DNA from 2 places in the Neisseria chenwenguii genome. Region 2 is predicted to be linked to the other one. Evidence: predicted binding sites of a transcription regulator. Region 2 holds the regulator's gene; the other holds the start of a gene.
The links. The regulator FNR, encoded in region 2, switches genes on or off when oxygen is low (the NO sensors DNR and NnrR bind a similar motif). The targets are predictions, from matches to a motif close to TTGATNNNNATCAA.
Positions count from the first base shown of each region.

Region 1: ccoN (cytochrome-c oxidase, cbb3-type subunit I) is a predicted target of FNR. The motif match lies at 3,795-3,808, and genes of this name have one in related genera.

Region 1 covers NZ_CP022278.1:1,456,044-1,463,465, forward strand. Annotated here, with positions in the region: gene BG910_RS07205 (MotA/TolQ/ExbB proton channel family protein) at 1-328, shown strand, start outside; gene BG910_RS07210 (ExbD/TolR family protein) at 332-766, shown strand; gene BG910_RS07215 (TIGR01244 family sulfur transferase) at 1,264-1,698, opposite strand; gene BG910_RS07220 (M61 family metallopeptidase) at 1,984-3,738, opposite strand; gene ccoN (cytochrome-c oxidase, cbb3-type subunit I) at 4,063-5,496, shown strand; gene ccoO (cytochrome-c oxidase, cbb3-type subunit II) at 5,519-6,130, shown strand; gene BG910_RS07235 (cbb3-type cytochrome oxidase subunit 3) at 6,135-6,299, shown strand; gene ccoP (cytochrome-c oxidase, cbb3-type subunit III) at 6,330-7,422, shown strand, end outside.
Region 2 covers NZ_CP022278.1:1,587,580-1,595,001, reverse strand. Annotated here, with positions in the region: gene ubiB (ubiquinone biosynthesis regulatory protein kinase UbiB) at 87-1,598, shown strand; gene BG910_RS07855 (DUF1289 domain-containing protein) at 1,936-2,199, opposite strand; gene hemN (oxygen-independent coproporphyrinogen III oxidase) at 2,266-3,669, opposite strand; gene fnr (fumarate/nitrate reduction transcriptional regulator Fnr) at 3,815-4,549, shown strand; gene BG910_RS07840 (CysB family HTH-type transcriptional regulator) at 4,649-5,599, opposite strand; gene BG910_RS07835 (OmpA family protein) at 6,029-6,772, shown strand; gene BG910_RS07830 (metal ABC transporter solute-binding protein, Zn/Mn family) at 6,986-7,422, opposite strand, start outside.

The DNA of each region.
Region 1 (7,422 bases), 130 kb from region 2:
CAGCATGAGCCAGATCATGCGCCAGTTTGACGGCGGCATGGCCGCGCTGGCCTCCATCGGTGCAACGGCGCCGTTTATCGGCCTCTTCGGCACGGTTTGGGGGATTTACCATGCGCTGATCAACATCAGCCAAAGCGGCCAGATGAGCATCGCTGCCGTTGCCGGCCCGATCGGGGAAGCACTGGTGGCCACCGCCGCCGGCCTGTTTGTTGCCATTCCCGCCGTGTTGGCCTACAACTTCCTGACGCGCGGCAACAAATCCCTGTCGCAGGATATGGATGCTTTCGCCCATGACCTGCATGTGCGTCTGTTGAACCAAAAGGATTAAACCATGGCTTTCGGCTCGATGAATAACGGCGACGATGCGCCGATGTCCGACATCAATGTAACGCCGCTGGTTGATGTGATGCTGGTGTTGCTGATTGTTTTCATGATTACCATGCCCGTGTTGACGCACTCGATTCCGCTGGAACTGCCGACCACTTCGGAGCAGGCGGCGAAAAAAGACAAGCAGCCGACCGATCCTCTGCGGCTGACGATTGATGCCGGCGGCGCGTATTACATCGGCGCGGATTCCGTTACCAAACTCAGCATCGAAGATGTTACCGCCAAGCTGAAAGAGGCGCAGGCAAAAGATGAAAACGTGATTGTCGCCGTCAGCGCCGACAAAGCGGTCGAATACGACTACGTCAACAAGGCCCTCGGTGCCGCGCGCGAAGCGGGTATCAGTAAAATCGGATTTGTTACCGAGACTAAAGCGCAGTAAACGGATTTCGGTATTATAGATAACAGGCCGTCTGAAAGTTTTTCAGACGGCCTGTTTTGGTTTTTTGCGGGATTCAGGCAGAGAAATTTATAAAAAGCTGAAACGTCCACTTAAAGGACGTCTGAAATCTTGAAACGCTGATATTCCCGGCATTTTCAGCTTCGGCCGGATTCAAAATCGGCAATGGTTGGGTTTCTGCAATCTGCTCCCCCTCCCGCCGTAACGCTTGCCCTCGAAGGGGAGGAGGGCCGGGGTGGGGCGGTTTTTCTCCTGAAAAGGTAAATTTTTCCGAAAGTCTCGCAGGACGTGCTTCTGCGAAGCACCACCCTCTCCCTAACCCTCCCCCGCACAAGGCGCAGGAAAGGAGACAGATTGTAGTAACTTCAAAATTTGGCGTCGAAAATCATCCGTTTTTACAGCAGTTGTAGGCCGGGCTTCAGCCCGGCAAGGCAGCTCAACAAGCTGGGCTGAAGCCCGGCCTGCACCGCTGAAGGTTTTCAGACGGCCTCTTTTGCCGCCTGCAATTTCGCTTCGAAATTCGTCAAATCCACGTCTGCCCGGGCGGCGGCGGTTTTGGCTTCGGCGACACTCATGCCGTTTTGCACCTGATAAAGCGCCCACAGCAGCACGCTGCGCGTGCCGGTGCGGCAGTAGGCCAAAACGGGTTTGTCTGACTGCGCAAACAGGTTTTGGAACGCGGCGGCATCGGCGGTGCCGGCGGCGGGTGCGGTAACGGGCTGGTGGGCAAATTGGCCGATGCCCGCATCCGCCAGCCATTGTTTGACTTCCGCGGCGGCGGGCTGGTCCGGCTCTTCGCCGTCGGGACGGTTGCAAATCACGGCTTGAACCCCGAGTGCGGCGGCCTGCGCGGCATCGGCGGCGGTCAGTTGCGGGGCGATGTAGAGGTTTTCTGCGAGTTTTAAGATGGTCATGTTTTTTCCTTTCGGGTGGGGTGGTTTCAGACGGCCTTTAGGGGTGGAATGCCGTCTGAATGTTTAAAGATTTTGCAATCTGTCCCTTCTCTCTCATGGGAGAGGGGTAGGGTGGATGTAAACCCACCGTTTGAGTGCAGGTCAAAATCCAAGCGTCTGGAAATTTTTCAAGCGGTTTGTTTTCTTGCCCTTCAGACAAGCGGCGGGTTTTCAAATATTTCAGACGGCCTCAATCGTTTTTTGCTGTGCAAATTTCGGAATGCCGTCTGAAAACCTTTCAAATCTTCATTCACCGAACAGCCAGCGTTCCAATAAATCGCGGCCGGTAATTTCCAGCAGCGCGGTGTCGGCTTCGGCGGTTTGGGCGGTGATGACGGTGTTGAGCAAGACGCCGCTGCGGAAGAAGTGGATTTGGGCGCGTTCGCCGTTTTTCAGACGGCCGAACTGGGCGGCGAGGTCGGTGCAGGCGTATCCGTTGACGGCGATGATTTTGTCTTGCGGGCTGAGGCCGGCGTTTTCGGCGCTGCCGCCGTTGAAAACGTGGGTCAGTAGGGCGTGGTTGGGGTTTTGTTTGAAACGGGCGCCGAGGTCGGTGGCGGGTTGGACGGCGGTTTCATCGTTGGTCAGACCGCCGTTGTGGCTGCGGGGCAGGGCGTGCCATGTGAGGCGGACGCCTGCGGTGGCGAGGGTTTCGGCGAGCGGGAGGTCGCGTGTGCTGTATAAGGCCGTCTGAAAAAAGTCGTTTAAATCCAATCCGGTAATGGCTTGACAGCGTACCTGCCATTGTTGTTCGGGGATGCCTCGGCGGGTAGCAAGCCAGTCGCGGTAGTGCTGCTGCATGACGGTGTCGAGGCTGTGGCGGCCGTTGCTTTTTTGGCGGATGAGGAGGTCGAGGCAGAGGGCGGCGAGCGCGCCTTTTTGGTAGTAGCTGACGATGGCGTTGGGGCTGTTTTCGTCTTGTTTGTAGAATTTGTTCCACGCGGTGAGGCTGGATTGGGCGAGGGTCTGTTTCAGACGGCCTTTGCCGCGCTGCACGCGGGTGAGGGTTTGGGCGAGCAGTTTGAGGTAGGCTTCGGGGCTGATGGTGCGGCTGCGGGCAAGGAAGAGGTCGTCGTAGTAGGAGGTGATGCCTTCGAATGCCCAGAGTTGTTCGGTGTAGTTTTCGCGGTCGAGGTCGTAGGGGGCGAACGCGGCGGGTTTGATGGATTTGACGTTCCACGCGTGGAAGTATTCGTGGCTGAACAGGCCGAGCAGTTGGGTGTAGGCATCGTCTGCTTCCTGCATGTTTTCAGATGGCAGGCTGTGGCGGTCGGCGAGGAGGGCGGTGGAGGCTGTGTGTTCGAGGCCGCCGTAAAGGTCGTCGCCGACGTGGAGCATGAAGAGATATTCGGCAAACGGGGCGGGCGCAGGGAGGAACATGGCCAGCTCGGTTTCGCAGATTTTTTTGATGTCGGCAGTCAGGCGGGCGCGGTCGAATGCGGGGTAGTAGCCGCTGAGGGCGATGCGATGGGGAATGCCGACGGCGGTGAAGTCGAGAAATTCGATGCGGCCGAGTTCAAACGGGTGGTCGATGAATTCGGCGTATGAGGCCGTCTGAAAAACATCGGGCGCGGTTTGCGGCATGGCGGTGGCGGTTCGCCAATGTGCGGGCAGGCCGCTGAGTCGGAGGCGGTGGGGCTGCTGTTCGCTGCCTTTGACTTTTAAAAACAGGCAGGCGCCATCGAAAAAGCCGCGTTCGGTGTTGAGAAACGAACCGCGCACGGAGAGGTCGAAGGCGTAAATGGTGTAGTCAATCCGCCATTCGCCGGCTTGGGCGGCGGCTTGCCAGGTGTTTTTATCGAGTTGTACCAATTCTGCGGGCGCGTCGTTGCAGGTGGAGGAAAGGGCGGTAATGTAGCGCGAGAAATCGCGGATTAAATAGCTGCCGGGAACCCAGTTTGGCAGGCTGAATTCGAGGGTTTGGGCGCTTTCCCGGGTGAACGAAAGGGTAATGTGCCATTGGTGGGCAAGCGGTGAGGGGGTGATTTCATAATTAAGCATATCTATAACTCTGTTTGTTAAAATTTATTGACATTCGGCGTATAAATAGGATTGGTTTAATTTAGGTCAAAAAACGGTGTGAAAATGCCACGTGAAAGTTGAAAATGAAGAGCAGATGTTCTATTGTTTCCGGCAATACTTTGATTTTAAATGAATTTAAAAGCGTTGGGAAAGTATTTCCGGTATGTCGAAAAGTGTAATATTGCTTGGCGTGTTTTGCCATATATGTTAAATTCGGAAAAATTTAAACTCTGCCATTCCTGCGGCTTGCGGTTGCAGCGGCGGATAAGAAAAACCTCATTCCCATAGTTTATGGAGACTCCCATGGAAACACAAACCTACAACTACAAGGTGGTGCGCCAGTTTGCCATCATGACCGTTGTTTGGGGGATTGTGGGTATGTTGGTCGGTGTCATCGTTGCCGCCCAATTGTTCGCACCGTCCCTTAATTTGTCCGAGATAGGCCCCTGGTTCCACTTTGGCCGCCTGCGTCCGCTGCATACCAATGCGGTGATTTTTGCGTTCGGCGGCTGCGGTCTGATCGGCACATCTTACTACGTCGTGCAGCGTACCTGTAATACCCGCCTGTTTGGCGGCTGGCTGGTGCCGTTTACATTCTGGGGTTGGCAGGCCGTGATTGTGGCCGCGGTCATTACGCTGCCCATGGGTTTCACCCAAGCCAAAGAATACGCCGAGCTGGAATGGCCGATTGATATTCTGATCGCGCTGGTGTGGATTGCCTACGCCATCGTATTCTTCGGTACGGTTGCCAAGCGTAAAGTGAAGCATATCTATGTGGCCAACTGGTTTTACGGCAGCTTTATTCTGGCGGTTGCACTGCTGCACATCGTGAACAATATCAGTATTCCTGCGGGGCTGATGAAATCTTACTCGGTTTATGCGGGGGCAATTGATGCAATGGTCCAATGGTGGTACGGCCACAATGCGGTGGGTTTCTTCCTGACTGCGGGCTTCTTGGGCATGATGTACTACTTTGTTCCTAAGCAGGCAGGCCGTCCGGTTTACTCGTACCGTTTGTCTGTCGTTCACTTCTGGGCGCTGATTTTTACCTATATGTGGGCAGGTTCGCACCACTTGCACTACACCGCGCTGCCTGACTGGACGCAGTCACTGGGTATGGTGTTGTCGCTGATTCTGTTCGCGCCGTCTTGGGGCGGTATGATCAACGGCATCATGACGCTTTCCGGCGCGTGGGACAAACTGCGTACCGACCCGATTCTGAAATTCCTGATCGTTTCCCTGTCTTTCTACGGCATGTCCACCTTTGAAGGTCCGATGATGTCGATTAAAACCGTCAACGCTTTGAGCCACTACACCGACTGGACTGTCGCACACGTTCACGCCGGCGCATTGGGCTGGGTGGGTTTTGTGACCATCGGTTCGGTTTACTACATGATTCCGCGTCTGTTCGGCCGCAACGAAATGCACAGCACCAAATTGGTTGAAGCGCATTTCTGGATTGCCACCATCGGCGTCGTGCTCTATATCGCTGCGATGTGGATCGCGGGCGTGTTGCAAGGTTTGATGTGGGGCAGTCTGAACGACGACGGCACGCTGACTTATTCTTTCGTTGAATCTGTCAAACGCACCATGCCTTACTACGCAATCCGTCTGACCGGCGGCATCCTGTATCTGAGCGGTATGTGCATCATGGCATACAATGTTTACCGTACGGCGATGAGTGGCAAACCGGTGAATGCTGAGATTCCTGCGGTTTCTCAATCACAGCACCACTAAGATAAGAAAGATAGGCTACCAAATGAAATTACAACAATTAGCTGAAGAAAAAGTCGGTTTCCTGATTGTATTCACGCTGTTGGTTGTCAGTGTCGGTTTGTTGATCGAAGCCGTTCCGCTGTTTTTTACCAAAGCCGTTACCCAGCCCGCTCCGGGCGTGAAACCGTATAGTGCGCTGCGTGTTGCAGGTCGCGACATCTACATCCGCGAAGGCTGCTACAACTGCCACTCGCAGATGATTCGTCCGTTCCGTGCCGAAACCGAGCGTTACGGCCACTACTCCGTTGCGGGTGAGTCGGTTTACGACCGCCCGTTCCAATGGGGCTCCAAACGTACCGGTCCTGACTTGGCGCGTGTGGGCGGCCGCTATTCCGACGAATGGCACCGTATCCATCTGATTAACCCGCGCGATGTCGTGCCCGAATCCAATATGCCCGCGTTCCCGTGGCTTGCGCGCAATAAAGTGGATGCCGAAGCAACGGTCAACCACATGAAAGCGCTGCGCGCCGTCGGTACGCCTTACAGCGATGAAGACATTAAGAAAGCTCCTGAGGCCTTGGCCAACAAGTCCGAACTGGATGCCGTCATCGCCTACCTGCAAGGTCTGGGCTTGGCATTGAAAAACGTAAGGTAACAGCATGGACGTTAACTGGGCCCGCTCGCTTTTTACGCTTTGGATATTCGTCAGCTTTATGTTAGTGCTCTATATTGTGTTCAACCGACGCAACAAGAAAAACTACGACGAAGCCGCCAGCAGTATTTTTGATGATAAAGAAGATACGTCCGACCAAAACGGGCGATAACCGGTTAATCCGTGATAACGGAGCAAAAGAATGAACACAACTTCCCAATTTACCAGTAATTTTTGGACAATCTACATTGCCGTCATCGTCGTGCTCAGCTTTATCGGCTTGGCATGGCTGCTCTTGTCGCAAAACGTGGTCAAGCCTTTGAAAAAAGGCGAAGAAGTCAAAACCACAGGGCATGAGTGGGATGGTATTTCCGAATACAACAACCCCCTGCCGCGCTGGTGGTTTTGGCTGTATGTCATGACTTGGCTGTTTGGCGCCGCCTATCTGTTCCTCTATCCCGGTATCGGCGATTACAAAGGCTATTTCAAATGGAGCAGTAAAGGCCAGTATGAGCAGGAAGTCAAAAAGGCAGACGAGCAATACAAACCGATGTATGCCAAATTTGCCAAAATGCCGATTGAAGAAGTGGCTAAAAATCCCGAAGCCCGTCGGATCGGTAAGAACATGTTTGACACTTACTGTATCCAATGTCACGGCTCGGACGCCAAAGGTTCCAAAGGCTTCCCGAATCTGACCGACCACGACTGGCTCTGGGGTGGTTCGCCTGAGCAAATCCAGCAAACCATCGAAAAAGGCCGTGTCGGTGTGATGGCGGCTTGGGGTCCTGCATTGGGTGAAGAGGGCGTAAAAGACGTTGCCAACTACGTTATGTCGCTGTCCAAACCGAAAGACCAGTATGACGAAGAACGCGCCGCACGCGGTAAAACGCTGTTCGGCGGCCCGCCCGCAAACTGCTTTACCTGTCACGGCGACAAAGGCCAGGGCATCCAAGGTTTGGGTCCGAACCTGACTGACGATACTTGGTTGTGGGGCGGAAGCCAGAAAAATATCATCGAAACCATTACCGGCGGCCGTCATAGCCAAATGCCGGCTTGGAGCAACTTCCTGGATAAAGACAAACTGCACATCATGACAGCGTATGTTTGGGGCTTGTCCAACAAAGACGGCAAAGCGCCGGCGAAAAAAGCCGAGCCTGAACCGGCCGCTGCATCCACAGCTGCACCTGCCGCCGCCGGCACTGCTTCAACGCCCGCCGCATCGGCCCCTGCACAAGCCTCTGCGCCTGCTGAGAATGTTTCAGATGTAACCTTCAGCGCCAACAACGGCAAACCGC
Region 2 (7,422 bases):
TGAAAACATTTCAGACGGCCTTTGTTTCGGCAAACCGCGGCCATGCTTTATAATTCCCCACTTTCCCGCGCAACCGGATTTCCGCTATGAAATGGCTCAAACGCATCAAAACCATCGCCCGCACGCTGTATCTCTACGCCCTTGCCGACCTTTTGGCCGGCCGTATCCGCCAAAACTGGCTGCGCAGTCTGGTGTCCAAGCTGCCGAAATTGGCGCAATACGCGGACGAGCCGCTGCCTGTGCGCCTGCGTTTGGCGCTGGAAAATCTGGGGCCGATTTTTGTGAAGTTCGGGCAGGTGTTATCGACCCGCCCTGATTTGATTCCGCATGATTACGCGGTGGAACTGGCGAAGCTGCAAGACAAGGTACCGCCGTTTGACGCGGCGCTGTCGAAACGCCAAATCGAGGCGGCGCTGGGGCAACCGGTGGAAACGCTGTATGCGGAATTTGAAACCGAACCCGTCGCCAGCGCATCGATTGCGCAGGTGCACAAAGCGCGGCTGCATACGGGCGAGGCGGTGGCGGTGAAGGTGTTGCGGCCGAATCTGGTGCCGGTTATCGAGCAGGATTTGGCGCTGATGCGGCTGGGTGCATATTGGGTGGAAAAGCTGTTTTCAGACGGCAAACGCCTGAAGCCGCGCGAGGTGGTGGCGGAATTCGACAAATATCTGCACGACGAACTGGATTTGATGCGCGAAGCAGCAAACGCCAGCCAGCTTTACCGCAATTTCCAAAACAGCACGATGCTGGTTGTGCCCAAAGTGTTTTACGATTATTGCAGCCGCGACGTTCTGACGATCGAATGGATGGACGGCACGCCCGTTTCCGACATTGCCACGCTGAAGGCGAAAAATACCGACCTGAAAAAACTTTCGGAATACGGCGTAGAGATTTTCTTTACCCAAGTGTTCCGCGACGGCTTTTTCCACGCGGATATGCACCCGGGCAATATTCTGGTGGCCGACGACAACCGCTACATCGCGCTGGATTTCGGCATCGTCGGCACACTCACCGACTACGACAAGCGCTATCTGGCGATTAATTTCCTCGCTTTTTTCAACCGCGACTACCACCGCGTCGCCACCGCCCACATCGAATCGGGCTGGGTGCCCGCCGACACGCGCGCGGAAGAGTTGGAAGCCGCCGTGCGCAGCGTGTGCGAACCGGTGTTCAACAAACCGATTTCGCAGATTTCGTTCGGCATCGTGTTGGTACGGTTGTTTGAAGTCAGCCGCCGCTTCAATGTCGAAATCCAGCCGCAGCTCGTGTTGCTGCAAAAAACCCTGCTCAACATCGAAGGCTTGGGCCGCCGGCTCGACCCCGATTTGGATTTATGGGCAACCGCCAAACCGTTTCTCACCAAATGGATGAACCAGCAAATCGGCCCCAAAGCCTTTTTCAACAGCCTGAAAAACGAAGCCCCCGACTGGGCGCAAATCCTCCCCGCCCTGCCGCGCAAACTCAATGCGCTGGTGGACGAAAACCGCCGGCAGGAAATGCGCGACGCCTATATCCATCTGGTCAAAATCCAGCAGCGCCAAAGCCTCTGGCTCGCCGTGATTGCCGTGGCGCTGGTGTTGATTTTGCTGTTTAAATAGGCCGTCTGAAAATTTTACTACCGCTGTCCCCCCTCCTCCGGAGAAAGTCGGTTTACGGAACCCGGCCTGCAGCGCCGACCGATGTAGGCCGGATATTTACATCCGACATTTTCAGACGGCTTTATTCTCCCACAGAAGTTTTGCCCTTTTGTCGGATTCAAGAATCCGACCTACGGCGCTGCGAAGGCCAGGCGGCAAAAATCAAACCGGTTTCGCTGGAAAAAATGGCCACGCGCTATGCAAAAGGCGGGTTGGAACAGATTGTGAAGTAAGGTTTTTTTGAATAGAAAGAGGCCGTCTGAAAATTTTCAGACGGCCTTTGTCGTGTCTGCGTGTTTTAGAAATCAAACCCGATCTGCCCGCTTTTTTCCGTTGCGTTGCCTGTATCCGAAAAATGCTCGAGTCCCCATTGTTTGTTGCGGATTTTGCTGCGGCGCACGGCTAAAAGGCGCATGACTTGGTGCTTTTGGCCGTCGGTCATCTGTTGCCAGTAAAGCCGCTCTTCGCGGCTGCGCAGGCAGCCTTTGCAATAACCTTTGCTGTTGGCTTCGCAGACGCCGATGCAGGGGCTGGGGATGGCAAAGAGGTCGGGTTGGTCCATGACGGGGAGAAGTGCGGAAGGCCGTCTGAAAAATATTTGTCTATTTTCAGACGGCCTGTGTTGCGTTTAGACGGTTTGCGAGTATTTTGCTTTGGTTTCTTTGTGGCGCAGGTGGTAGTCGAACACCATGGCGATGTTGCGGATGAGGAAGCGGCCTTTTGGGGTAACGGTCAGGCTGTTAGGGGCTAGGCGAACCAGTCCTAATTCCTGTAAGCCCTGCAAGTCGGCCAGTTCGGCTTTGAAATATTCGGGGAACGAGAGGTGGAAGGTCTGTTCGTAAGTGGCAAAGTTGAGGGCGAAGCGGCACATGAGGTCTTGGATGATGCCGCGGCGCAGGATGTCGTCCTGGTTGAGTTGGTAGCCGCGCATGGCGGGGAGATGGCCGGCGTCGATGGCGGCGTAGTAGGCGTCGATGTCGCGTTCGTTTTGAACGTAGGTGCTGCCGATTTTGCCGATGCTGGAAACGCCGATAGCGACCAAGTCACAGTCGGCGTAGGTGGAATAGCCTTGGAAATTGCGTTGCAGCCGGCCTTCGCGCAGGGCGACGGAGAGTTCGTCGTCGGGTTTGGCGAAGTGGTCCATGCCGATGAAGACGTAGCCGCGTTGGGTCAGGGTTTGGACGCAGTATTGCAGCATGTCGAGTTTTTCTTCGCTGTCAGGCACGGCATCGGTGTCGATGCGGCGCTGGGGTTTGAAAATATGCGGCAGATGGGCGTAGTGGTAGAGGGCGAGGCGGTCGGGGGTGAGGCCTAATACGGTGTCGATGGTGGTATGGATGCTGTCGATGGTTTGGTGCGGCAGGCCGTAAATCAAATCGACGCTGACGGATTTGAAACCGGCGTCGCGGGCGGCGTCGATGACTTCTTTGGTTTCTTCGTAAGACTGGATGCGGTTGACGGCTTCCTGTACTTTGGGGTCGAAATCCTGAATACCGACGCTCATGCGGTTGAAGCCGAGTCGGGCAAGGTGTAACACGGTTTCGCGGCTGACTTTGCGCGGGTCGATTTCGATGGAGTATTCGCCGTCGGGAAGGGGTTGGAAATGTTGGCGGATCATTTCAAACACGCGTTCGAGCTGTCCGTCGCTGAGGAAGGTGGGCGTGCCGCCGCCGAAGTGGAGTTGGGCAAGCGGATGGCGGCCTTTAAGGTACGGGGCGAGCAGCGCCATTTCGCGTTCGAGATATTCGAGATAGGCGTCAGCGCGGGATTTGTCTTTGGTGATGATTTTGTTGCAGCCGCAGTAGTAGCAGATGGTGTTGCAGAAGGGGATATGGATATAAAGCGAAAGGGGCTTGTTTAAAGCCCCTGTGCGCTGCTCTAAGGCGCGGATGTATTCGGCTTCTTTGAAACCTTCGTGAAAGCGGTCGGCGGTCGGGTAGGAGGTGTAGCGCGGGCCGCTGGCGGGCAGTTTGGCAATTAATTCGCGGTCGAATTCTGGCAATTCGTTGTTTTTAATTGGGATAATTTTCATATTCGACAGGAGTTTATGTATAAGTTAATGAATTAGTAAAATTTTGGATAGTTTGTTAGAATGCCACGCTATGATAATCTTATTTTGACCTGAGTCAATAATTTATCAGTCCGATCACAAGAAGTTTTTACAATAAAGGTGTTTTATGGCTGCGCACAATGATTCACATCCGATGAAAACTTTATGCTCCACCTGTTCTTTGCGTGAGCTTTGTTTGCCCGTGGGGCTTGTGCCGGACGAATTTACCCAATTAGATGCCGTTATCCGCCAGAGCCGCCGTCTGAAAAAGGGCGAATACCTGTTTCGCGCGGGCGAGCCGTTTACTTCGCTTTTTGCCATCCGCGCCGGTTTCTTCAAAACCACCGTCGCCAGCCAAGACGGACGGGATCAGGTAACCGGCTTTTTTATGTCGGGTGAGCTCATCGGTATGGACGGTATCTGCGCCCATGTTCACAGCTGCGACGCGGTCGCGCTGGAAGACAGCGAAGTGTGCGAACTGCCGTTTGCGCACATGGAAGAATTGGGACAGAACATCCCCAGCCTGCAAACCCACTTTTTCCGCCTGATGAGCCGCGAAATCGTGCGCGATCAGGGCGTGATGCTGCTGCTCGGCAATATGCGCGCTGAAGAACGTTTGGCAGCCTTCCTGCTGAATCTGTCCAACCGCCTGTATGCGCGCGGTTTTGCCGCCAACGATTTCATCTTGCGGATGTCCCGCGAGGAAATCGGCAGTTATTTGGGGTTGAAACTGGAAACGGTCAGCCGTACATTGTCGAAATTTCATCACGACGGATTGATTCAGGTGGAGCACAAACACATCAAACTCTTGGATACGCAGGCTTTGAAAAAAATGGTATCGGGTTGTGCACACGCGATGTAAGCCCAACCTAAATATTGATAAATGAAAAAGGCCGTCTGAAAACTTCAACTGCGCTCAGCAATCGAATTTTCAGACGGCCATTATTTATATCCCTAAAAACTAAATCGAGAAATCTTCGACAATCGGCATATAAAGAATGCGGTCAACCGCTTCCCGCGTCAGCTTGGGCGAGAACATCTCAATAAAATCATAAGTGTAGCCGCGCAGATAAGTATCGGCGCGTACCGCAATCCAAACCGGTGACGGTTCAAACAGATGGGCAACATCGACGGCCTGCAAGTCTTTGTCGGTTTCGGCGTTATAGGCCGTTTTTGCCATCAAACCCGCGCCCAGTCCCAATCGGACATAAGTTTTCAACACATCGGTATCGGCTGCGGCCAACACAATTTCGGGGTGATCCAGCCCGGCTTTCTCAAACGCCCGAGCAACGCTGCTGCCGGCCTGAAACGCGGATTCGTAAGTCAGCAGCGGAAACGACGCCAAATCCTCAATACTCAAAGGATTGCGGCATTCCAGCAGCAGATGGCTGTCGGGTACAAAAACTGCATAATTCCATTGGTGACAATCTAGTTTGCGCAATTCCGGCTGCTCGTCAAGTTTTTCCGTCACAATGGCAATATCCGCCTCGCCGTTTCCGACCATTTGCGCAATATCCGCAGAGCTACCCTGTTTGACTGTCAGTCTGACTTTCGGATAACGCTTGACAAAATCCGCTACAATATGCGGCAGAACATAACGGGCTTGGGTGTGCGTGGTCGCAATGGTCAGCGAACCGCTGTCGTAATCGGTAAATTCGCTGCCTATGTTCTTGATATTTTGGACATCCCGCAGAATCCGCTCGGAAATTTCCAAGACTGCCATGCCCGGCTGCGAGACCGAAACCACGCGCTTGCCGCTGCGGATGAAAATCTGAATGCCCAGCTCTTCTTCCAACAGCCGGATTTGCTTGGAAATGCCCGGTTGCGAGGTAAACAGCGCATCGGCTGCTTCGGAAACATTCAGATTGTGTCGGTAAACTTCAAGGGCGTAGCGGAGTTGTTGCAGTTTCATATCGGCTTGGTTGTGGGTTTTGTACGACAAACAGCGCGTAATTTAGCATATTTTGCCCGAGCCTGCCCGATGCAGTTTAACAGGATAAGTAGCTGTTTGTTTTTTATTAAAGTATCCGAATGCAATATATAAAAATGGAATGCAATGGAAAATTTATGTTGTTTTCCCGCAACTTTTAAGTGCTTAGAATAGAATTTTCCGCCTAAATGAATGACACACCGTTGGTTTTTCGGCATGATTGCCCGCAGGAGGCAAGCAGTTTCGCTATAAATCGGCAGTTTGAGTATTGACAGCCTGCACTTTGCTTCTTTATAGTGCAACCTGAAATATCCGATTGACCGCCGTTTTTTATGCTGCGGTTTGTATATTGGTGAACTTGTAGCGGTTGCTTCCGTATCCGTTGCATAACAATCTTGATGAGGGAATAAAATGACCAAACAGCTGAAATTAAGCGCATTGTTCGTTGCTATGGTTGCTTCGGGCACCGCAATGGCAAGTGAAGCGCATACCAAACACGGCTACACCGTAAGCAGCCAGTCTCAAGAAGTCGTACGCAACAGCTACGGCGAGTGTTGGAAAAATACTTACTTCGATAAAGCCACTCAAGGCCGCATCGAGTGCGGTGATGCACAAGAAGTCCGTCAGGATCCCGAATACGTTGACGAAACTGTTTCTCTGTCTGCCAAAGCTCTGTTCGGTTTCGACAAAGACATCCTGCGTCCTGAGGCTCAAGAAAACCTGAACACTCTGGCTCAACGCCTGAGCAATGAAAACGTACAAACCGTACGCGTTGAAGGTCATACCGACTTTATGGGTTCCGAGCAATACAACCAAGCGTTGTCTGAGCGTCGTGCCAACGTAGTGGCTAACTACTTGGTAGGTCAAGGTGTTGCTTCAAGCAAAATTTCCGCTGCCGGCTTGGGTGAGTCTCAAGCGCAGATGACTGCCACTTGTGAAGCAGAAGTTGCTCAAATGGGCAAAAAAGTTTCCAAAGCCAAACGTCGCGCTGCGCTTATCGCCTGTATCGAGCCTGATCGTCGCGTAGATGTTAAAATCCGCAGCCTAGTTACCCGTCAAGTTTCTCCGGGTCAAGTACAAGGCGAGCGTCCTGCTGTTGACGAGGGCTGGATTCCTGCTCCTTACAACGGTGTACACGGCTACGCCAAACCTTAATCGGTTATCTGATAAAAACCCCGCTTACGCGGGGTTTTTTTTGATTTACCATGTTAAAGCCCAAAATCTTTCCTTTCTAATCCAGAAGCCTACTCCGATGTTCGTTTTATCCCTCATGTAAAACAGGAGGCGCCGCCGCAATGTTTTTAAATTTGGATTAATTGCATCAGATAATCCCCGGTTTGATTCAGACGGCCTCCTCCACTCCCAAACTTAACGCTTCATCGCATCAGTCAGCGCTTTCACATTGTAGCGGTACATACCGATGTAGCTGTTGGCAGGCGCGCCGCCCAGCGCGTCGGAATAGAGCTTGCCGCTCACGCGTACGCCGGTTTCTTTGGCGATGCGGTCAACCATGCGCGCATCTTTGATGTTTTCCGCAAACACCGCCTTAATGCCCTCACGCTTGATTTGGCGGATGATGGCGGCGACCTGTTTAGCCGACGGCTCAGCCGCGCTGCTGACGCCTTGCGGCGCAATGAAGTTTACGCCGTAACGCTTGCCCATATAGGAAAACGCGTCATGTCCGGTCAAAACCTTGCGTTTGGCGGCAGGAACGCTGTTAAACGCCGCCTGCGAATCGCTGTGCAGTTTTTTGAGCTGGTTTTGATACGCCGTCAGCCGCTGCTGGTAATACGCCTTGCCCGCAG